DNA from 4 places in the Mesorhizobium sp. RCAM 05104 genome. Region 1 is predicted to be linked to each of the others. Evidence: riboswitches for the same ligand, from Rfam matches in the RefSeq annotation. Region 1 holds a riboswitch; each other region holds the start of a gene.
What was found. A riboswitch is a leader RNA that binds a small molecule or an ion and turns the genes downstream of it on or off. The one in region 1 is predicted to bind cobalamin.
Positions count from the first base shown of each region.

Region 2: another riboswitch for cobalamin. It lies ahead of bluB (5,6-dimethylbenzimidazole synthase); the one in region 1 lies ahead of AC56QP_RS31315 (DUF1636 family protein).
Region 3: another riboswitch for cobalamin. It lies ahead of metE (5-methyltetrahydropteroyltriglutamate--homocysteine S-methyltransferase); the one in region 1 lies ahead of AC56QP_RS31315 (DUF1636 family protein).
Region 4: another riboswitch for cobalamin. It lies ahead of AC56QP_RS17635 (aromatic ring-hydroxylating oxygenase subunit alpha); the one in region 1 lies ahead of AC56QP_RS31315 (DUF1636 family protein).

Region 1 is NZ_CM185033.1:6,399,098-6,404,781, reverse strand. It holds gene AC56QP_RS31325 (NADH-quinone oxidoreductase subunit A) at 1-316, opposite strand, end outside; gene AC56QP_RS31320 (winged helix-turn-helix domain-containing protein) at 647-1,846, shown strand; cobalamin riboswitch at 1,876-2,082, shown strand; gene AC56QP_RS31315 (DUF1636 family protein) at 2,123-2,551, shown strand; gene cobW (cobalamin biosynthesis protein CobW) at 2,548-3,585, shown strand; gene cobN (cobaltochelatase subunit CobN) at 3,596-5,684, shown strand, end outside.
Region 2 is NZ_CM185033.1:1,307,661-1,313,344, reverse strand. It holds gene aroC (chorismate synthase) at 1-631, shown strand, start outside; partial or broken gene ribB (3,4-dihydroxy-2-butanone-4-phosphate synthase) at 711-1,810, shown strand; partial or broken gene AC56QP_RS06795 (TetR/AcrR family transcriptional regulator) at 1,900-2,019, shown strand; gene AC56QP_RS06790 (hypothetical protein) at 2,112-3,095, shown strand; partial or broken gene bluB (5,6-dimethylbenzimidazole synthase) at 3,218-3,835, opposite strand; cobalamin riboswitch at 3,896-4,075, opposite strand; gene AC56QP_RS06780 (histone deacetylase family protein) at 4,197-5,123, shown strand; gene AC56QP_RS06775 (exodeoxyribonuclease VII small subunit) at 5,127-5,378, shown strand; gene AC56QP_RS06770 (DUF2277 domain-containing protein) at 5,490-5,684, shown strand, end outside.
Region 3 is NZ_CM185033.1:2,372,571-2,378,254, reverse strand. It holds gene AC56QP_RS11825 (DUF982 domain-containing protein) at 190-483, opposite strand; partial or broken gene metE (5-methyltetrahydropteroyltriglutamate--homocysteine S-methyltransferase) at 974-3,330, opposite strand; cobalamin riboswitch at 3,424-3,621, opposite strand; partial or broken gene AC56QP_RS11815 (adenosine kinase) at 4,025-5,011, opposite strand; gene metK (methionine adenosyltransferase) at 4,998-5,684, opposite strand, start outside.
Region 4 is NZ_CM185033.1:3,599,536-3,605,219, forward strand. It holds gene AC56QP_RS17630 (FAD-binding oxidoreductase) at 80-1,180, opposite strand; gene AC56QP_RS17635 (aromatic ring-hydroxylating oxygenase subunit alpha) at 1,258-2,505, opposite strand; cobalamin riboswitch at 2,621-2,823, opposite strand; gene AC56QP_RS17640 (DUF680 domain-containing protein) at 3,335-3,535, shown strand; gene AC56QP_RS17645 (DUF680 domain-containing protein) at 3,607-3,816, shown strand; gene AC56QP_RS17650 (DUF680 domain-containing protein) at 3,889-4,092, shown strand; gene AC56QP_RS17655 (DUF680 domain-containing protein) at 4,156-4,392, shown strand; gene AC56QP_RS17660 (ABC transporter ATP-binding protein) at 4,582-5,684, opposite strand, start outside.

The DNA.
Region 1 (5,684 bases):
TCAGCACCGCCAAAAAGACCATCATCGACCAGAAACCGAGCATGCCGATCTTCGAGAACGACACTGCCCAAGGAAACAGGAAGGCCACTTCCAGATCGAAGATGATGAACAGGATCGACACCAGGTAGAAACGGATGTCGAATTTCATGCGGGCGTCATCGAACGAGTTGAAGCCGCACTCGTAGGCGGAAAGCTTTTCAGGATCGGGATTGCGGTAGGCCACCAGAAACGGTGCGGCCAGCAGCGCCAGGCCGACAACCAGCGCCACGCCGATGAACAGGACGATGGGCAGGTACGAACTTAGAAGTGCGTTCATGCTCGGCTTTCCGTTGGCGCCAATCCATTTTGATTACAGCACCGGACCCTAATGCGGAAGCGTGACAGTTTAACCGCTGAACCGTTTTAAGGGCCTATGCTGCAACGCGGCGAGGGTTAGCGCAGCACTTCCGGCGAAGCAAGTCAAACCTTGTTCAAAACGCTGACCTGGACGGCATATACGGGGAAACTGGTCCGATCCGCTCCTGTTTGATTTCCTTCAATTTTTACTCCACTTTTCTCTCCTGACATATATGCCGCCAAAACCCTGCTAGCATCGCCGCGGAATCACGATCCCTGCCAGCTCGAACCCGGTTAGAGTCGCATCAGCATGAAGGAAAAAATCGCGCTTCCCACGGCCCGGCGCATAGCACTCGCCGCCCAGGGGTTTGCCGACGCCAGGCCGGCCGCCACGCCCGATCGACGGCATCTGGCCCGCGTGCTTGCCCGCACCGGCCTGCTGCAGATCGATTCCGTGAGCGCCGTGGTGCGCGCGCATTACATGCCGCTTTATTCGCGACTTGGCCCCTACCCGCTCGCCTTGCTCGACAACGCCGCGGTGACGCGCAAACGCACCGTGTTCGAATACTGGGCGCATGAGGCCTCCTTCCTGCCGGTCGAGACATACCCGCTGATGCGCTGGCGCATGCAGCGGGCCGAGCGCGGCGATGAAATGTATTCGGGTCTGGCCAAATGGGGCCGCGAGCACGCCGCCTATGTCGAAGAGATCTACCGCGCGGTCGTCGAGCGCGGCCCGATCGCCGCCTCGGCACTGGAAGGCCAGAAAGGCTCGGGCGGCTGGTGGGGCTGGAGCCATGCCAAGCACGCCTTCGAATGGCTGTTCTGGGCCGGCCGCATCACCACGGCGCACCGTCGCGGATTCGAGCGCTTCTATGATCTGCCCGAGCGCGTGCTGCCGCAGGCGATCCTCGATCTGCCGGTGCCAGCCGCCGAGGACGCGCACCGCGAGCTGCTGCGCATTTCCGCTCGTGCCCACGGCGTGGCGACGGCCGGCGACCTGCGCGACTATTTCCGCCTGTCGCCCGCCGACATGAAAGGCCGGCTGGAGGAACTGGTCGAACTCGGCGAGCTGTTGCCGGTGCGCGTCGAAGGCTGGGACAAGCCGGCTTACCTTCATAGGGATGCCCGCGTGCCGCGAAAAATCGAGGCGCGCGCCTTGCTGGCTCCGTTCGATCCGGTCGTTTTCGAACGCTCGCGCTCGGAGCGGTTGTTCGATTTCCACTATCGCATCGAGATCTACACGCCGGCGGAAAAGCGGCAGTACGGCTACTACGTCCTGCCGTTCCTGCTCGGCGACAGGATCGTGGCCCGCGTCGACCTCAAGGCCGATCGTCCGGCCAGTGTCCTGCGTGTCCATGCGGCCTATGCGGAGCCAGGTGCACTCGCCGAAACCGCCTCCCAGCTGTTCGAGGAATTGAAGCAGATGCAGGGCTGGCTAGGCCTCGAACGCATTGAAGTGACGCCTGCGGGCGACCTCGGACAGCCACTTGCCGACATTGCCGCGTCGTAGACGTGCGTTGACACGGCTGTCCCTACAAGCCTAAATCCGGTCCAGACGGTCTCCTCTCGGCAAAGGGAGGAGCCAAGAGGGAATGCGGTGCGGGATCGCAAGATTTCAAATCCGCGGCTGTCCCCGCAACTGTAAGCGACGAGCCTGGGCCGAAAACCACTGGGATGTTCCCGGGAAGGCGGCACCCGAGGCGATGACCCGCGAGCCAGGAGACCTGCCGTCTGAGAGATAAAGAATCCGATCGCCTGGCGGGTTTTCCGGGCAAGGAGCCCTGATTTGGAACGCGACAGCAGTTTTTCGGCTGAGACAGCGGACGTATTGTCCGATGACGCCTGGACCGGCGTTACCGTGATCGTCTGCGCCTCCTGTCGCGACGAAACCGGTTCCGACGCCCACCCCCGTGCCGGCGAATTGCTTGCGGACGACACACGCCACGCCGCCTCGGGCGACAATATCCGCATCCGCAGCGTTGAATGCCTCGGCAATTGCAAGCGCCGGCTGAGTGCCGCGATCCTGCGCGACGGCTGCTGGAGCTACGTCTTCGGCGACCTGAGCGCGACCAGCGGCGCCGATCTCGTCACCGGCGCAAAGCTCTTCGCCACCTCGACGGATGGCCTCATCCCATGGCGGGGCCGTCCTGATTCCCTCAAGCGCGGCCTCGTGGCCCGCATTCCTCCCCTCGACATGCTGAAGGACCAGATATGACAGCCTCCGTCTCCCGTGTTCCCTGCACTGTCGTCACCGGCTTCCTCGGCGCCGGCAAGACGACGCTGATCCGCCATCTCCTGGAAAACGCTGGCGGCAAGCGCATCGCCATCATCGTCAACGAGTTCGGCGACATCGGCATCGACGGCGAAATCCTGAAGGGTTGCGGCATCGACACCTGCCCCGAGGAAAACATCGTTGAGCTGGCCAATGGCTGCATCTGCTGCACTGTCGCCGATGATTTCGTGCCGGCGCTCGACCAGATCCTGTCGCTGACGCCGAAGGTCGACCATATCCTGATCGAGACCTCCGGCTTGGCTTTGCCCAAGCCGCTGGTCCAGGCCTTTCAGTGGCCGACGGTGAAGAGCCGGGTGACGGTCGATGGCGTCATCGCGGTGGTCGACGGCCCGGCGCTGGCCGAAGGCCGCGTCGCCAACGACATGGACGCACTTCAGGCGCAGCGCGCTCAGGATGGGACGCTCGATCACGACGACCCGGTCGAGGAGGTGTTCGAGGACCAGATCGCCTGCGCTGACCTCATCATCCTGTCGAAAAGCGATCTGATGGACGCCGCCGGCTCCGCCCGCGCCAACGCCATCATCAATGAGCACATCGCCCGCGCCGTGAAGATCGTGCCGACCTCGCAGGGCAAGGTCGATCCCTCGGTGCTGCTCGGCCTCGGCCTCGCCGTCGAGGACGACATCGAAAACCGCAAGACCCACCACGACGACGAGCTCGACCACGAGCATGACGACTTCGACAGCTTCGTCATCGATATTTCCTCGATCGCCAACCCGGAAGAGCTGGCAAAACGGGTCGCCACCGCAGCCGAGGAAGAAAACGTGTTGCGTGTAAAAGGCTTCGTCGAGGTCGGCGGCAAGCCGATGCGGCTTTTGCTGCAGGCCGTCGGGCCGCGCGTCAATCATTACTATGACCGCGCCTGGACCGCAGCGGACGACCGCCGCTCTCGCCTCGTCGTCATCGGCCTGAAGGGGCTGAACCGCCCGGCGATCGAGCGTATCCTCGCCGGCTGATTTTAACGCCATGCACATCCTCACCACGACCTCCGCCTCTCTCGACGACCTCGCCGAGCCGGTCGATCTGCGGCAGACGCCGGCGGATGTCGTGGCGCTGTCCTTCACCGACAGCGATCTCGCCGGGCTGGCGGCGGCGTGGAAGGCGGATGCCGCCCGCCTGCCCTCGATGCGGCTGGCCGCACTTCGTGACCTGCGCCATCCGATGTCCGTCGACCTCTGGGTCGACAGCGTCGCCCGCCACGCCAAAATCATCCTCGTTCGCATCCTCGGCGGCTACGATTGGTGGCGCTATGGTTGCGACCAGCTCGCCTCGGTCGCCCGCGCGCACGGAATAAAGCTGGCGCTGCTGCCCGGCGAGTGCCGCGACGAGGATCTGCGCCTGATCGAGGCCTCGACGCTGCCGCGCGAGGAATTGGACGGCCTGCTCGACTATTTTCGCGAGGGCGGCCCGGCGAATATGAGCGCGCTGGTGCACCGGCTTGCACGGTTGGCGGGATCGGATGCGGTTGTCGCCGAACCGGTTGCGGTTCCGAAGGCTGGATTTTACGCGCCGGGACATGGCGTCATGGAACACTATCTTCCCCTTCCCTTCGAGGGGGAGGGAAACATCATCCCCATCCTGTTCTATCGCTCGATGCTGCTCGCCGCCGATATCGCCCCCATCGATGCCCTTTTTGAAGCGCTGCGGCAGCGCGGCATGCGCCCGGCACCCATCTTCGTCGCCAGCCTGAAAGACCCGGCATCGCTGGCGTTCGTCGAGACCGCGCTCGCCGCGCTGAAACCCGGCGCCATCATCACCGCGACCGCTTTCGCCTCCGGCGCCGAACCCGGAGTGGAAACCCTGTTCGACCGCGCCGGCGTGCCGGTCTTCCAGGTCATCGTCGCCACCACCCGCCGCGACATCTGGGAGAACAACCAGCGTGGACTGGCGCCCGCCGACCTCGCCATGCATGTCGTTCTGCCCGAATTGGACGGCCGCATCCTTGCCGGCGCGATTTCCTTCAAGGGTGAAAGCGAGGCTGATCCGGCGCTTGGCCACCGGGCCTTCGCCAACCGGCCGGAAGCGGATCGCGTCGAGCAAGTTGCGAACCGCGTCGCGGCCTTCATTCGCCTACAAGAGACATCCCGCGCCGAGCGCAAGCTCGCCATTCTCATCCCGGACTATCCGAGCGCCCCCGGCCGCACCGGCTATGCCGTCGGCCTCGACGTGCCGTCCAGCGTGCTGGCGATGCTGCACGATCTGAGCGAACAGGGCTACGCTGTAGAGGGGATTCCGCAAACGCCGCGTGAGCTTCTGCAGATGTTGGAAACGTCCAGCCATGGGCTGGAGCTTGACGACTATCTCTCTTTCTCTACCGAATTGCCGAGGCCGGCAGTCGATGCGGTAGAGGCGGCTTGGGGAAAGCCGGAAACGCGAACTGGCGAAAATGGCTTCCCCTTCCGCGCCGTGACCTTCGGCAACATCACCGTCGCGCTTGCCCCCGATCGCGGCCGTTCCGCCGACCGCCGCGCCGACTACCACGACCCGACGCTGCCGCCTCGCCATGCGCTGATCGCCTTCGGCCTGTGGCTGCGCAAATCGCTCGGTGTCCATGCGCTTGTCCATGTCGGTGCCCATGGCACGCTGGAATGGCTGCCGGGCAAGACGGTTGCCCTCTCGCAGAACTGCTTTCCCGAGATCGTTACCGGTCCGCTGCCCGTCATCTATCCCTTCATCGTTTCCAACCCTGGCGAGGCGGCGCAGGCCAAGCGGCGCATCGCCGCCGTTACTCTTGGCCATCTGCCGCCGCCTCTGGCGGGCGCCGGACTGGACGAAAACCAGCACAGACTTGAGCGGCTGGTAGACGAATACGCACAGGCCGACGGGCTCGACCGCCGCCGGCGCGATCGTCTGGCCAAGCTGATCGTCGAAACCGCGCAAAAGACCGGCCTCGCCTCCGAAGCCGGGGTCGCCAGGACCGACGCGCCGGACGAAGCCTTGCGCCGCATCGACGCCTGGCTCTGCGACCTCAAGGATTTCGCCATCAAGGACGGGCTGCATATCTATGGCCGCTCGCCCGAGGACGAACCCGACGCCATGCGCCGCCAAAGTGCGG
Region 2 (5,684 bases), 2.1 Mb from region 1:
GATGGGCGAAAAATCGGTCGACCGCGCCAACTGGAACTGGAATTTTGTCGGCAACGCGGAAAATCCGTTCTTCACCCCTGATCCGGCTTCCGTTGCCGTCTTCACGCAGTACCTCGACGGCATCCGCAAGGCCGGCTCCTCGGTCGGCGCGGTGATAGAGATCGTAGCGGACGGCGTTCCGGCAGGCCTCGGCGCGCCGATCTATGCCAAGCTCGACCAGGACATCGCATCCGGCCTGATGTCGATCAACGCGGTCAAGGGTGTCGAGATCGGCAATGGCTTCGAAGCCGCCCGCATCACCGGCGAGCAGAATGCCGACGAGATGCGCATGGGCAATGACGGCAAGCCGGTGTTCCTGTCCAACAATGCCGGCGGCATTCTTGGTGGCATCTCGACCGGCCAGGCGATCATCGCCCGTTTCGCCGTCAAGCCGACGTCCTCGATCCTGACGCCGCGAAAGTCGATCGACAAGGACGGCAACGACGTCGAGATCATGACCAAGGGCCGCCACGACCCCTGCGTCGGCATCCGCGCGGTGCCGATCGGTGAGGCGATGGTTGCGTGCGCCATTGCCGATCATTATCTGCGTCATCGCGGACAGACGGGGAAGGGAATAGGCAGTAGGGAATAGGCGGTAGGCCGCCCGATACAGCCTTTTCTTTTCCCTACTGCCTTACTGCCTAATTCCCTGCGAGCGAAGCGAGCCGCCCATGCCTTACGACCAGAAGAAGATCGTCGAAGCCCTGCGTGCTTTCGAGCGCGGCGAGATCGTTGTCGTCATGGACGATGACGGGCGCGAGAACGAGGGCGACCTGATCGTCGCCGCCGTCCATTGCACGCCGGAAAAGATGGCGTTCATCGTCCGCCACACCTCCGGCATCGTCTGCACGCCGATGCCGCGCGAGGAGGCCAAGCGCCTCAACTTGCAGCCGATGGTTGCCGACAATGATTCGGCGCACACCACCGCCTTCACCGTCAGCGTCGATTTCAAGCACGGCACCACGACCGGCATTTCGGCCGAGGACCGTACGCTGACCGTTCGCAACCTCGCCAACGGCAATGTTGGCGGTTCGGATTTCGTCCGTCCCGGCCACATCTTCCCACTGATCGCGCGCGAGGGGGCGTGCTGATGCGCTCGGGCCATACCGAGGCGGCGGTCGACCTGTGCAAGCTCGCCGGTCTGCCCCCGGTCGGCGTGATTTCGGAATTGGTGAACGACGACGGCACGGTTAAGCGCGGCCCGCAGGTTGCCGCCTTTGCCGAGCAGCACGGTCTCAAGCAGGTTTCGGTTGCCGACCTCATCGCCTACCGGCAGCGCAAGGAAACGCTGGTCGAACGCGTCGCCTGTTCGGATATTGAAACGCCGGGTGGCAAGGCGCAGGTCTTCACCTACACGCTGCCGTGGGATTCCATGCACCACGTCGCCATCGTCTTCGGCGACATCCGCGACGGTGAGGATGTCCCGGTGCGTCTGCATTCCGAGGATGTTGTAACCGACGTCTTCGGCACCAGTCATCGGCTCGACGGCATCATGAAAACGATGGGCGAGCGCAGGCGCGGCGTCATTGTCTACCTGCGTGAGGGCTCGGTCGGCGTCGCCCATCAGGAACGCAAGCGTCCCGCCTCCGGCGACCGCGAGGATCATGATGAGGCGCGCCGCCGCGAGAACGAATGGCGCGAGATCGGGCTCGGAGCGCAGATCCTGAAGGATCTCGGCATTTCCTCGATCAACCTGATCGCCTCGCGCGAACGCCACTATGTCGGCCTCGAAGGTTTTGGCATCCACATCGCCAAGACCGAGATTCTCTGAAGGTCAGTCGACACAGGATAGCGCCCGGCCGTTCGAAACCGGGCGCTTCGCGGATCATTCCGCGGGAATGATACCCGCTTCGCATCCGTCAGGCTTCGCAGCGGATCGCCAATTCGCAAGAACCTGAAGCGACGTCGAAAATGGCGGTAGCGGCCTTCAAACAGTTGCTTGAGGGCCTGCTCAAAAGGCCGGGTTCGCGGCCGAACTGAAGGCGCCATTGACGGCTTGGCGCAGCTATCGCAATTGACAATAGCCGGGTTGAGCGCATCCTCTCCCACCATCTCTGAGGGGAGATTCGGGCATGTGGGATTTCGATATCGGCAGGTCGGTGTCCATCATGATGCGGACCTGGCCCTTCATTGTCTTTCGCATGATCGTCTATTTCGGTATCACGCTGGCCTATATCGTGGCGACCGGCACCGGCGCCTCCGTCGGCTATGGCGTCGGCCATATTTCCACCGATCCTGACGGGCCGTTGTCGTTTGCCTTGTGGGGAGGCGTGGTCGGTTTCGGCGTCGTTTCGATTGCCGTCTACTGGATCCGCGAATACATCCTCTACGTCGTCAAGGCCGGCCATGTCGCCGTCATGGTCCATCTGATCGACGGCCGCGACATTCCCGACGGCCAGGACCAGATCGCCTATGCCAGGCAAGTCGTCACCCAGCGTTTTGCCGAAGCCAACATCCTTTTCGTCGTCGACCAGCTGGTCAAGGGCGCCATCCGCGCCATCACCGGCCTGCTCGGCGGCATCGCCGCCTTCCTGCCGATCCCGGGGTTGAACGGCCTGGTCTCCTTCATCAACACGGTGATCCGCCTGTCGCTGACCTATGTTGACGAGATCATCCTCGGCTACAACATCCGCATCAATTCCGCCTCGCCTTTCGAGACGGCGCGGCAAGGCGTCGTGCTCTACGCCCAGAATGGCAAGATCATGGTCAAGAACGCCGTCTGGCTGGCGGTCATCATGTGGGGCGTGTCCTTCGTCATCTTCCTGCTGATGCTGGCCCCTGCCGCCGCCATTCTCTTCATGATGCCTGGGCAGCTCGCCGGCTGGGCCTTCGTGCTCGCCATCGTCTTCGCCTGGGCCTTCAAGGCGGCCTTCATCGAACCCTTCGCCATCGCCTGCCTGATGCAAGTCTACTTCAAGACCATTGCCGGCCAGGTGCCCGATCCCGACTGGGACGCCCGGCTGGCCGAGGCATCGTCGAAGTTCAGGGAGCTCAAGGACAAGGCGCTGGCCTCCTTCGGCGGCTCGCGCTGGGGCGCGGCCGGCGCGACACGCTGATCAGCGGGGCTTGCGATCGCCGCCGTAGCATCGACGGTGTTGAGGCGCGCCACGGTCGATTTGAGCAGCGCTTCGCCTTGCCCGCAAAACGTCTCGCTCATGATCAGCTCCGGCAGCGGCAGCCGGCGGCCCCAGCCATGTGTTTCGAGGTCCGGTTTGGGGGCGAACTCGGAAACGCGGCCGACGCAGAGATAGGCAACAGGCGTCACATGCTCGGGAATGGACAGCAGGCTTTTCAGCGCCTGCGCCTCGATGATGCTAACCCAGCCGACACCGACGCCTTCGGTGCGCGCCGCCAGCCAGAAATTCTGCACCGCGCAGACCGTGCTGTAGAGATCCATCTCCGGATTGTGCCAGCGTCCCAGCGGTGAATCCTTCGAGCGCTCACGGTCGCAGGTGATGCAGATGTTGAGTGCGCTTTCGCAAATGCCTTCCAGCTTGAGCTTGCGGTACAGCGTTTGCCGTTCTGCCTCGATGGCCGGCAGCTCCTGCTCGCGCGCCGCCAGGAACAGGTCGCGCACCTTTTCCCGTCGTTTGGCGTCGCGGATGACGATGAAATTCCATGGCTGCATGAAGCCGACCGACGGCGCATGGTGGGCGGCAAGGAGCAGCCGCGCCAGCACGTCATCGTCGAGCGCGGTGGGAAGGAAATGGCTGCGCACATCCCGCCGCGTGAACATGGCGCGATAAACCGCATCGCGCGCCAACTGATCAAATCCGTCGCCAACAGGTGCGGTCATGTGTTCCGGCATCGCTTGTCCCCTTGCGATTGCAATCAATGCCAGCCGCCTGACCATGCGGATGACGATGCCTGCCAGGCCGGTCTTCTGGCTCGGGATCAACCCGCGTCCGGCGCCTTCCCGTCATCGACAGTGGCATTTACCGGCGCGGTCCCCCTCACAGCGTTGGGCACGCCACGGAGTTCAACCGTGTTCCCGATTCTCCCGCTTGCGGCGGGCACCAGGCAGTGACGGCGACCTTACGCCGAAGCGCCGGCGACGCCAATGCCCGCAGCGACACCAATGGACGCAGGCGTGATTTTCCCCAGCCATCAGCCGCCTGCTCATGGCCTTTGTCGATCCGGGCCACTAGATTAGGACGATGGTTACCCGTCTCTACACCCATCCGATCTTCCTCGAGCACATCACGCCCCCCGGCCATCCCGAGCGGCCGGACCGCTTGCGCGCCATCGAGCGCGTGCTGGACGATGAGGCATTTGCCGCGCTCGACCGCATCAAGGCGCCGGAAGGTGACGAGGCGACCATCCTCTACGCGCATCCCGCTGATTTCGTCGCGCGTGTCCGCGCCGCCATTCCCGACGAGGGTATCGCCCGCATCGACGCCGACACCACCGCCAGCCCGAAGAGCTGGCAGGCAGCGATCACGGCGATCGGCGCCGCCAATGCCGCCGTCGACGACGTCTTCACGGGCCGCGCCGACAATGCCTTCGTCGCCGCCCGGCCGCCAGGCCATCACGCCGAGAAGACGACGGCGATGGGTTTCTGCCTCTTCAACACCGCGGCGATCGCGGCGCGCTATGCGCAGAAGAAATTCGACGCCGAGCGTGTCGCCATCGTCGATTGGGACGTGCATCACGGCAACGGCACGCAGGACATTTTCTGGGACGATCCCTCCGTGCTCTATTGTTCGACGCACCAGATGCCGCTTTATCCCGGCACAGGGGCAAAGAACGAAACCGGTGCCGGCAACATCATCAACGCGCCACTGGCGCCGCGGACCGGCAGCGAGGTGTTTCGCGATGCCTTCCTGTCGCGCGTGCTTCCGGCGCTCGACGATTTCGCGCCGGACCTGATCATCATTTCGGCCGGTTTCGACGCGCATCACCGTGATCCGCTGGCCGAGATCAATCTGACCGAGGACGACTTCGACTGGGCGACAGGCCAGCTGATGCAGCGCGCCACGCGCCACAGCGGCAACCGGCTCGTCAGCCTGCTCGAGGGTGGTTACGATCTGCAGGGACTGGCATTTTCGGTCGCCGCCCATGTCGGGCGACTGATGAAAGGATGAATGATGGCTGGTGAGACCAACGAAGACGTCAAGGCGATGAGCTTCGAACAGGCACTCGACGCGTTGGAGAAGATCGTCGATGATCTGGAGCGCGGCGACGTGCCGCTCGATCAGTCGATCAGGATTTATGAGCGCGGCGAGGCGCTGAAGGCGCATTGCGACCGGTTGCTGAAGGCCGCGGAGGACAAGGTCGAGAAGATAAGGCTGTCGCGCGACGGCAAGCCGGTCGGAACGGAGCCGCTCGACGCGGACTGAGGCGCGGCCCGAACGATGGTCTTGCCTCACCGGTTTTTGGACACGATCATGATCGAGGATGGAACTCGTCCCGACTGAAACGGCTCCAGGACAAGAGGAGGTTCGGAAACGATGTGCAGAAACATCAAGACCCTGTTCAACTTTGATCCGCCCGCAACCAACGACGAAATCCGCGACGCGGCACTTCAGTTCGTTCGCAAGCTCAGCGGAACGACACGGCCCTCGAAGCAGAACCAGCATGCGTTCGACCACGCTGTCGATGCGATTGCCGCGTCAGCGCGCGAACTGCTCGATTCTCTCGAGACC
Region 3 (5,684 bases), 3.2 Mb from region 1:
TCAAACAGCCCGATTTTGCCACCAACGACCGATGTGCAGTGTTTGGTTCATGGTCGGGATTGCGTGAAATCTGCCCTGTTGCGGTGAGTTTTGCTTTCGGCGAACTCTGAAAATCTCGAATAGCGAAATCTCGAACAGCGCCCTCCTCAGCGTGCTGCCCCGCGCCCGCCTCATACATTTCGCCGACGCCTACACTTTTCCACTGCCCGACTTGCCGGCAGCGAGCCACTGCATCGCGGAGGTTGCATCTTCCAATATGGCGGCCCGTTTCGCAAAGCCGAAAAAGGCATTGCGCGCTGTACTTACCGGTTTTCGCCCATCATATGCATCGTAGCACGCTCTGAGGGCGGCTTCGTGGATCAGATCTCTGCGTCCCGGCCACTCATTGAGGAAATCGATAGCGTCCGCAAGGCTGGCGATCTCTTGCACGATGTACGGTGCACGCTTCACGAAAAGGGGGTTGCTGAAGGCCTCAGAGTTCATTCGGTCCTCCCGATCTGCTGAACAACTAGTTTGCGTGACGCGGCGCCTCATCGACACCCTCCGACAATTGCAGAATGTGTTGTCAGGGCGATGACAGTTTCAAGAGGAAAGCAGCGGGTTGCAGTCCTCTGGTGCAGTTTTTCGGACGGGGAGATCTGCACGCGTTTCGGGCGTGGCATGACACTCCATTCAGGCGCTCACATACCAATGTGGCTTCGCACCCGCGATCGGTCAAAGTTCGGTGATAGTCGCCAGGCGCCGGGATTTCTGGGATCCACCGGCCGTCCGCGCGGCGTCCGGGATCAAAGCTCCATCCGCTCCGGCGTTCGAACCAACCGAGATCTTCCAATTGAACCCGGCTGCCATATGTTTGACAAGCGCAGCGTGCCGCCCACCCGTTTTTCCTCGAATGACTATTTCCAGTAAAGTAATCGGTTGGGCATTTAACGGCCGACACGCGGCAGCCGGTAAATCACCACATGGTTAGGACTCAGGAAGGCCTCCCGGCCGGCACTTTCTCCCGAAGCGCCCGGGCTGCAGCGACCATGTTCATGAGGGCAGGGCGGACCTCCTCCCATTTGCGTGTTTTGAGGCCACAGTCCGGATTTATCCACAACTGGCCGTCGGACAGTCGCTCGCGGGCAAGCGTGACGAGGTCCGAAATCTCCGCGACTTCCGGGACACGTGGTGAGTGAAGGTCGTAGACTCCGGGACCGATTTCGTTCGGATATTTGGAGCTCGTGAAGGCGTCCAGCAGTTCCATTTTCGAGCGCGACGTCTCAATCGAAATTACATCCGCGTCCATTTCGGTGATCGCGTCGATGATCTCGTTGAATTCCGAATAGCACATGTGAGTATGGATTTGGGTCGCGTCCTTTACACCCGTTGAAGCGAGCCGGAAGCATTCGACGGCCCAGTCGAGGTAGACTTTCCAGTCGGACTTGCGCAGTGGCAGGCCTTCGCGAAAAGCGGCCTCGTCGATCTGGATCATCCTTGCACCGGCTCGTTCGAGGTCTGTCACCTCATCGCGCATGGCGAGCGCGATCTGGCGGCAGGCTTCGGAGCGAGGTACGTCGTCGCGAACAAAAGACCAGTTAAGAATGGTCACTGGGCCTGTGAGCATTCCCTTCACCGGCTTTTCCGTCAGCGACTGGGCAAATTGCCACCAGCGCACCGTCATCGGATTGGGCCGCGATACGTCGCCGAAGATGATGGGAGGGCGTGCGTAGCGGGAGCCATAGCTTTGCACCCAGCCATGCTGGGTGAAGGCGAGGCCGGACAGTTGCTCGCCGAAATGCTGCACCATGTCGTTTCGTTCGAACTCACCGTGCACCAGCACGTCCAGGCCGATCTCCTCCTGCCAACGAATAGCAGCCTCGGTCTCCTTCTTCAGGAAGGTCTCGTAATCGACATAGCTCAGCTCGCCTTCGCATGAGCGGAGCGCGCCTTGCGCACCTCCGGCGTCTGCGGGAAGGACCCGATGGTCGTCGTTGGGAATGGCGGCAGGCCGAGCGTGCCAGCCTGGACTCTGGAATGCTGGGCAAATGCGCTCTTTCGTTGCTTCATGGCGTCGATGCTGATGATCCGCCCCTCAACGAGCGGATTATGGACCTTTGTGGACGTTGCGCGCGCGGCGGCCGCCTCGGCAGAAGCTTTCAATGCGCCTGCTGCGGCCTCCCTGCCTTCCGACAAGGCCTGGGCCAGCACGACCAGCTCATCGATCTTCTGGGCCGCGAATGCCAGCCAGGATCTGACGTCCACATCGAGCGCGGTCTCCATCCGCAGGTCGATCGGCACATGAAGCATCGAGCAGGAAGGCGCGATCTCGACACGGTCCAGGGGCCAGCCTGCGACGATCGGCTTGATGCGGTCGAGAATCGCAGGCAGGTTCGCGCGCCAGACGTTGCGGCCGTCGATCAAGCCAAGCGAGAGCACCAGATCCTTCGGTGTGAGCCGACCAACCGTCTCCAACTGCTCGGGAGCGCGCACGAGATCGAGATGCAGGCCCGCCACGGGCAGAGAAATCGCGGTCTCGAGGTTGTCTCCCAGCGGTCCGAAATAGGTAGCCAGCATGACCTTCAACTCGGGCGCGGCTTTCGACAGCTGGCCGTAGGCGAACTCGAACGCAGCTCGTTCGTTCGGGTTAAGATCGAGCACAAGCGCTGGCTCATCAATCTGCACCCAGTCGGCTCCCGAGAGCTTTAGCCTGCGCAGGAGTTGCTCGTATACAGGCAGCAGCCGCGGCAGGAGCGCTATCGGATTGAAACCTTCGGCAGGTGTTTTTGCCAGCTTGAGGAAGGTGACCGGTCCAAGGATGACTGGGCGTGTGTGAATATCGAGGGCTTTGGCTTCGAGGAAGTGGTCGACCGGTTTCGCAGACAAGAGGGCGAAGGTCTGTTCGGTCAGCTCCGGCACCATGAAATGATAGTTAGTGTCGAACCATTTGGTCATTTCCAATGCGGTTAAGCGGTGCCCCTGAGCCGCATGCTCGTGGCCGGCATGTCCACAACCCGCGGTCTCACCTTGCTTGCCGCGCGCCATCGCGAAGTAGATGTCGAGTGGGACCTCGCCGCCCTTCCAACCGTAGCGGGATGGCACGGCACCGACCATGGCCGCGGTGTCGAGCACATGGTCGTAGAGTGAGAAGTCGTTCGACGGGATTTTTGATACGCCGCGATCTTGCTGCTCCCTCCAACTGGCGGCACGGAGGGCCTTCGCCGTCGTCAGAAGGTCGGCAGCGGAAGATTTTCCGGACCAGTAGCTTTCAAGCGCGAATTTCAGTTCTCGCCTGCGACCGATACGCGGCATACCGAGCGTTGCTACAGGAATCTGCTGAGAGATGGTCATGTCATACCCCGATGGTTGGGCCGTGGGGACACCGAAGGCGCTAGCAGGCCGGCACGAACGCCGGCTGCCGCGACCACCGAGACACCCCGCCCGTGGACGTTGCTCGCCGTGGCAGGTCTCCTGGCTCGCGGGTCATAGCCTCTGCCCGTCTTCCCGAGGCTGTTTTCCTCAGTGACATTAGGGGTGGGCTCGCCGCTAACAGTTGCGGGGGCAGCGCCGGCATCGCACCGGCTTCCCTCTTAGCTCCGCTGTGGCAACGCCGTACGGAGAACCACGACGCGCAGACAATCACAGCAGCCCACTCTCTTGTCAATGCCGCATAAAGAAATGTTTATGTGGTTATGTGATCGCGTCTTTAACTTGTGGGCAATGTTGCCCAAAATCGCTTGGATCGTTGTCGTCAGCTGTTGCCTTCCAGTCGCTCTCCAGGAGGCTGTGGATGCCGATAAGGGGCCGGCAAATCAGCCAATCACATGATCCCGGCTCTTGAGCGACTTGCGGCAGGCCTCGGCGTCGTGATGATCAAGATCCTAGACTGCTACCGGCAGGTGGCGTCAAAGTCTGAATTTCGGCAACTTGAAACACAGCGGAAAACCGGCGGATGCGCGTGCGACATTTTGATTTATCCGCGCTCGCCTGGACCGCCTGCATAAGGGGGAGGTGAGCAGCTACTCCTCGAGATGTCCGCCTGACGCAGCCCCGCCTGTTCCGCCTCGCGGCGCAAATTCTGCCGTGGCCTTGGGCCGATCTGCTCGATCACCAGTCCGGCCGCCAGTGAGCCGAGGTCGCCGCAGGTCTTGAGGTCGCGGCCTTGCGTGTAGCCATGCAGGAAACCGGCGGCGTAAAGATCGCCGGCGCCTGTCGTGTCGACCAGTTCCTTGATCGCGGTCGCCTGGATGACCACGGTCTCGTCGCCGCGCACGATCACCGAGCCTTTTTCCGAGCGGGTCACGGCGGCTATTCTGCAGTCCTTGCGGATCTTGGCCAGCGCCTCGTCGAAGGACGATGTCTGATAGAGCGACTTGATCTCGTGGCTGTTGGCAAAGACGATGTCGACCGTGCCCGAGCGCATCAGCTCGAGGAACTCGTCGCGGTAGCGGTCGACGCAGAACGAATCCGACAAGGTCATCGACACTTCGCGCCCGGCAGCGTGCGCCAGCATGGCCGTCTGCCGGATCGCCTCCTTGGCGCGCGGCGGGTCCCACAGATAGCCTTCGAAATAGGTAACCGCGGCGCCCGAGGCCTTGTCGGCCTCGACGTCCTCGGGCCCGAGCTCGACGGCGGCGCCGAGATAGGTGTTCATCGAGCGCTCGCCGTCCGGCGTGACGAAGATCATCGAGCGCGCCGTCGGCGGCTCGCCCTTGAGCGGCCTGGTGTCGAAGGCGACGCCCTGCGCATGGATATCGTGGGCATAAATCTCGCCGAGCGCATCGTTGGAGACCTTGCCGAAGAAGGCGGCGCGACCGCCGAAGCTGGCGACGCCGGCTGCCGTGTTGCCGGCGCTGCCGCCGGACGCTTCGATCGCCGGGCCCATGCGGCTGTAGAGCAGTTCGGCGCGCTTTGGATCGATGAGGTTCATCGCGCCCTTGATGATGCCGTTGGTCTCGAGGAATTCCTCGTCGCACTGGGCGATGATGTCGACAATGGCATTGCCGATGCAAAGCACGTCATAATCCGGCATCAAAGTCTCCGCTCAACGGTCCGCTTGGAATGGACTTTCCGCATGGCGATCGATCCGGCGTCGGCCCTTGCGCGGCGGCGAGTCCCGCCTCGCGCCGCAAGTCATCCGCTCTGTCCGTCCTCTCCCAGGTGAACTCGGGTTCTTCGCGGCCGAAGTGCCCGTACGTGGCGGTCTTGTGGTATATCGGGCGCAAGAGATCAAGCATCTTGATAATGCCCTTCGGTCTGAGATCGAACAGCTCAAGAATGAGCCGCTCGATCCTTTCTTCCGCGATCTTCGCGGTCCCGAACGTGTTGACCAGGACAGACACCGGAGCGGCCACACCGATCGCGTAGGCAAGCTGAACTTCGCAGACTTCCGCAAGTCCGCTAGCCACGATATTCTTCGCGACATACCGGGCCGCGTAGGCAGCCGAGCGGTCAACCTTGGATGGGTCCTTGCCCGAAAAGGCGCCGCCGCCGTGACGCCCCATCCCACCATAGGAATCGACGATGATCTTGCGTCCAGTGAGGCCGCAGTCGCCGCGCGGCCCACCGACTACGAACCGCCCCGTTGGATTGACCAAGAACCTGGTTCCCGTCGTGTCCAGGTGGGGCGGCAAGACCGGCTTGATGATCTCCTCGATGACGCCTTCTCGGACTGTTTCTTGTGTGACCTCCTCGGCATGTTGCGT
Region 4 (5,684 bases), 2.8 Mb from region 1:
ACTCGGTTCTTCCTTGGCAAGTCAACGTGCGTCGGCGCGGCGTCGACCATTTTTGGGGAGCAGTCTGGCTCCGAGTGGATCACGCCTCGATTTCGAGCGCCGAAAGCGGCTTGGAGCAGCAGGCGAGGATAAAGCCGTCGTCGATCTCATGATCGAGGATACCGCCATTGTGGCTCATCTCGACGGTGCCCGCGACCTTCTTCACCTTGCAGGTTCCGCACAGGCCGAACTCGCAGGCGGCGGGGATACGCACGCCCGAAGCCCGCGCCGTCTGCAGCACGGTCTGGCCGGCGACGCATTCGGCATCGACATCCGAAAGCGAGAAGCGGATCGGCGTGGCGGCTTCGACGGGAACCGCGGTGCCGTCCCGCGCCTGCGCAGCGAACGGCGCCGGGATCTCCTCCACAACGGGCGCCGCGAAGCTCTCCTGATGGTATTTCGTCATATCGAAGCCGGCGGCTTCCAGCATGCCGCGCACGGCGCGCATGAAGGGATCGGGGCCGCAGCAGAAGATTTCGCGCTCGCGGAAATCAGGCGCCAACAATGGCAGCCGGATCGCGTCGATGCGGCCCATGTGGCCGAACCAGCCCTCGCGGCTCGACCGCTCCTCGATCATGAAGCCGAGCGACAGGCCGGGCATGCGGCTGCCGAGCAGTTCGAGCTCCTTGCGGAAAATGATCTCTTCCGGACGACGCGCACAGTTGACGAAGCCGACATCGGTCCATGGCGCGCAGTCGTTGAGCCAGCGCAGCATCGACATCATCGGCGTCACGCCGGAGCCGGCCGAAATGAACAAATATTTGGCCGCCGGGTGGCTGTGCAGCGAGAAGTCGCCGGCCGGCCCATAGGCCTTGACATGGGTGCCGGGCGCCAGATGATCGAACATCCAGCGTGTGCCGATGCTGCCCGCTTGTGCCTTCACCGTCACCGCGATCGAGAACGGCCGCGACGGCGAGGACGACAGCGTGTAGGTGCGCATCAGCGGCCCCTCGACGGTGGGCAGCTCCAACGTCACGAACTGGCCAGGCTTGTAGCGGAACCAGGTCTGGTTGTCGGAGCGGAAGGTGAAGGTCTTTACGTCAGGGGCCTCGTCGGCGACGCCGATCACTTCCAGCACCTGGAGCCTGTCGTTCCAGGGCGCCATCTCGTCGAGATGGCGATAGAGGCCAAGATCCGTCATCGCATTCATCCTCTTGTCCCTTTTGTTCCGTGCATGGCGTGAGCCCAAAACCGCTGCGCGCTTTTGGGCGCCATGCGCTAGGCGACGCTGCGCAGGGCCGGCCGGCCGTCTCCGGCAAGGCGTGGCCCGATGAAGCGTGCGTACCAGTCGACGAACTGGATCACGCCGCCCTCATGCATCTCCGAATAGGGGCCTGGTTCGTAGGCCGGCGACAGGATACCGAAGGCGTTTTCCTCGACGATGCGGCGGTCCTGGTCATTGGTCTCGGTCCACACATGGGTGAGTTCGGCGAGATCGTAATCGACACCTTCGACCGCATCCTTGTGCACCAGCCATTTGGTCGTCACCGCGGTTTCCGTGGCGCTGATCGGCAGCACGCGGAAGGTCACCGCATGGTCGATGAGGATGTGGTTCCACGTCGTCGGATAGTGATAGTGCATCAAAGTGCCGATGCGGTCGGCGGAGACGGTGTCGGACAGGTTCTTCTTCACCGCCCGCTTGCCGGTCATCGTGTAGCTGACGGCATCGCGCAACAGCGGCGCGCGGGTGGCGCGGTACTGCCCGGCCGGATCGATGCGAAACTTGCTCGGCAGGCCGGCCGCTTCGCATTTCGCCCAGTGCGCAAGCATTTCAGGGTCGCTGTCGGCGCCTTGCACGCCGGTCACCGTCGGTGCTTCCGGGAAGGTCTTGCAGAGCTCCGGATGATTGCCGGCGCAATGGTAGCACTCGCGGTTGTTTTCCCAGACCAGCTTCCAGTTGCCCTTCTCGATGATCGTGCTCTCGAAGGCGACTTTTGCCTCGCGCAGCCGGTGCGGCAGCAGATAGGGTTCGATCATCGCCCGCATCGGCGCGAAATCAGCCGGCTCCTTGGCCAGGCAAATGAAGATGTAACCGCCGACGGTCTCGCAGGCGACGGGCTTCAGGCCGAACTGGCTCTTGTCGAAACCGTCGGCCATCTGCCTGGCGAACAGCAGCCTTCCGTCCAGCTCATAGGTCCATTGGTGGTAGGGGCAGACCAGCTTGGCCGCCGTGCCCTTGTCGGAATTGCAGACACGGCTGCCGCGATGGCGGCAGGAATTGTGGAAGCCGTTGATCTTGCCTTGCTGGTCGCGGACGAGGACGACCGGATAGTCACCGATCTGCACGGTGATGTAGCTGCCCGGCTTCGGCAGTTCGCAATCATGGCCGATGAACAGCCAGTCGCGATACCAGATCAGCTCCATGTCGAGCTTGAAATAGTCGGGGTCGGTGTAGAAGGGCTGCTCTAGTGAAAAACCTTGCTTGCGGCCATTCAAGAGCCTCAGCATGTCGTTGCGCGCGTCCATGTCCTGTCCTCACAATCAAGGACTGCATCGGAGGGGAAGAGAGGAAGGATCGGACGCAAGCCGGCAATGTGTCGGACATGCGCTATCCACCTCTTGACCGCCCACCGCGATCAGTCGAGTCTAGACATCTCCGGCTGGTTTCCGGGCTCTGGAGTTGTCCTTGCGGACGATCGCGACACCTTCCCAGGCTTTCGGCCCAGTGGTCTCCCGTTGCGACTTGAACTCCACCACCGTTGCGGGGGCAGCGCCGGATTCTGACCGGCTTCCCAATTCTCCGCCTCGTCGTCACGAAGCGGCACCTGAGATGTCATGATCTAATCACGACGGCGCTTGCGACATCGGCATGAAAGCGACATCGCATCCATGCGGCGCGACACGCGTACGAAACGCCCGGATAGGCGATTGCCGGGCTGAAATCCGATCTCCCCGATTGCCATTCGCCGGCCGCGGTCTTCCCGAATCCGGTCGCTGGCGGAAGCCAAAAACGGTTAACGGTTTCGAAAAGTGACTATTAGCTGCCTCTAAAATCGAACCGAACGGTTCGTTTCTGTTGACGGTGCGTGCAGGACGGTGTGAACGCTGGACCCTGGACACAGTTGGTGATCGGAACGGCGGTTTTATCTAACTAACTGATATAAAACAGAAAAGTACATGGTGTAGAAGGCCCTGGTACAATTTCAAGTGGCAGATTCATGGTCCACACGAAACAACTTCGTGATTGGAAATGGCTGGATGGCTCTCCCACATCGGGGCTGTCCGAACGACGCGAATTCCTTCCAAGACACGCCGCTAGACGGACGGAAATAAGAAGATACTGGAGTACCAAAAAATGAAAAAGATTGTTCTCACTGCCGCCGCCCTTCTGGCCATTTCCGGCAGCGCCTTCGCTAACGGTAGCGATCACTACGGTTCAAATGCCCCGGCAGCCACTGCTGTCGACAGCTCGTACACCGCTTCGATCAAGAAGTCGGAACCGGCTGCTCAGACGCCTGCCCAGGGCAGCGACCGTAACCTCTTCGGCAACAACTAACAGCCGATCGCCAGCAGGCGGCGGGCTTGCCCGCCGTCCTGGCGAAATCCAGAAATTCAGGAGTACTTGAAATGAAGAAGATCATCCTTGCTGCCGCCGCCGTTCTGGCCATCTCCGGCAGCGCCTTCGCCGGCAGCGACAACTTTGGCTCCAATGGCGCCAATCAGCCCGCCGCCACCTCGGTTGACAGCTCGCGCACGGCCTCGATCCAGAAGTCGGCTCCGGCTGAAAAGCAGCCCGTCGTTCAGGGCAGCGACCGTAACCTCTTCGGCAACAACTAACAGCCGATTCCCCAGGTGACGGCGGGTGCGCCCGCCGCCCTGGCGAAATCCAGAAATTCAGGAGTACTTGAAATGAAGAAGATCCTTATCGCCACCGCCGCCCTCCTTGCCATTTCCGGCAGCGCTTTTGCCGGCAGCGACAACTTCGGCTCCAACGGTGCCAACCAGCCTGCCGCCACGGTCGACAGCTCGTATACGGCTTCGATCAAGAAGTCGGAGCCGGCTGCCCAGGCGCCTGCCCAGGGCAGCGACCGTAACCTGTTCGGCAACAACTAACATCCGAAAGCAAGGCGGCGGGCCAGCCCGCCGTCTAGAACTTGAAATACCGGAGTATCAAAAATGAAAAAGATTGTTCTTACTGCCGCCGCACTTCTGATTGCCGCCGGCAGCGCCTATGCCCGCAACGACAATGTTGGCGGCACCGACATCAACAAGCAGGCGACCGTCAACGTGGACACCTCGCATACGGGCTCGATCCGCAACAGCGGCTCGCCTGTCTACAAGCTGCTCAATTCGTCGGGTGACGTAGAGAAGTCCGCCCCCCAGGGCAGCGACCGGAACCTCTTCGGCCACTAGAGCAGTTCACCGTTTCACGGAAACGGCAAACCGCTCTAACTCTTTGTTTTGACGCAATTCCGGACGGAAAACCGTTTCACACTCTTCCTGGAATTGCTCTAACAACCGAACTTGATTCTTGAAAAAAGAGCGGCGGGCCTTGCCCGCCGCTCTTTTTTGTCTCGCCTTGGTCCAGCAGGACAGGCCGCCTCAGGCCGCCTTTGCTTCCGGCTTCTGGAGCGCGAAGGAATGTCCGTCCGCGTCGAAGATGTGCAGGTCCTCGGCGTTGGCGCTCAGCCGCAATATCGAGCCGCGCTTGACCTCGACATTGCCGGGCAGCTTCGTCACCAGCGGCAGATCGGCGCGGCCGATGTCGATGTAGACAAGCTGGACCTCGCCGAGCTGCTCGACATAATCCACCGTCCCCTCGAACAGATAGTCCGCGCCGGTGGCGATGATCAGGTCTTCCGGCCGCACGCCGAAACTCACCGAAGCACCCTTTGCCGAAGCCGGTGTCGAGATCGGCACCGTCGCCTTCCGCCCGCCGACATGGCTGACGACGGTCGGGTTTCCGGTCTTGTCGATGGTCGCCGGCAGGATGTTCATGGCCGGCGAGCCGATGAACTGGGCGACAAACAGGTTGCCGGGCTTCTTGTAGAGGTCCATCGGCGTGCCGACCTGTTCGATATGGCCTTCCTTGAGCACCACGATGCGGTCGGCCAGCGTCATCGCCTCGACCTGGTCGTGGGTGACGTAGATCATGGTCGTGTTGGGCATCGATTCCTTGAGCTTGGCGATCTCGATGCGGGTGGCGACGCGCAGCGCCGCGTCAAGGTTCGACAGCGGCTCGTCGAACAGGAACACTTTCGGATTGCGCACGATGGCGCGGCCGATGGCGACGCGCTGGCGCTGGCCGCCCGACATCGCCTTGGGCAGCCGGTCGAGATATTTGGTCAGCTGCAGGATTTCCGCCGCCTGCCGCACCCGCTTGTCGATCTCGGCCTTGCTTTCCTTGCCGATCTTCATCGAGAACGCCATGTTGTCGTAGACGGTCATGTGCGGATAAAGCGCATAGGACTGGAACACCATGGCGATGCCCCGCTTCGACGGCGGCACGTCATTCACCACCTCGCCGGCGATCTTGAGCTCACCGGAGGTGATTTCCTCGAGCCCGGCGATCGACCGCAGCAAGGTCGACTTGCCGCAGCCGGACGGGCCGACGAAGACGATGAACTCGCCCGACTTTATATCGAGGTCGATGCCGTGGAGAATGTTCAGATTGCCGTAGGACTTCTTCACTTGCCTTAGCGTGA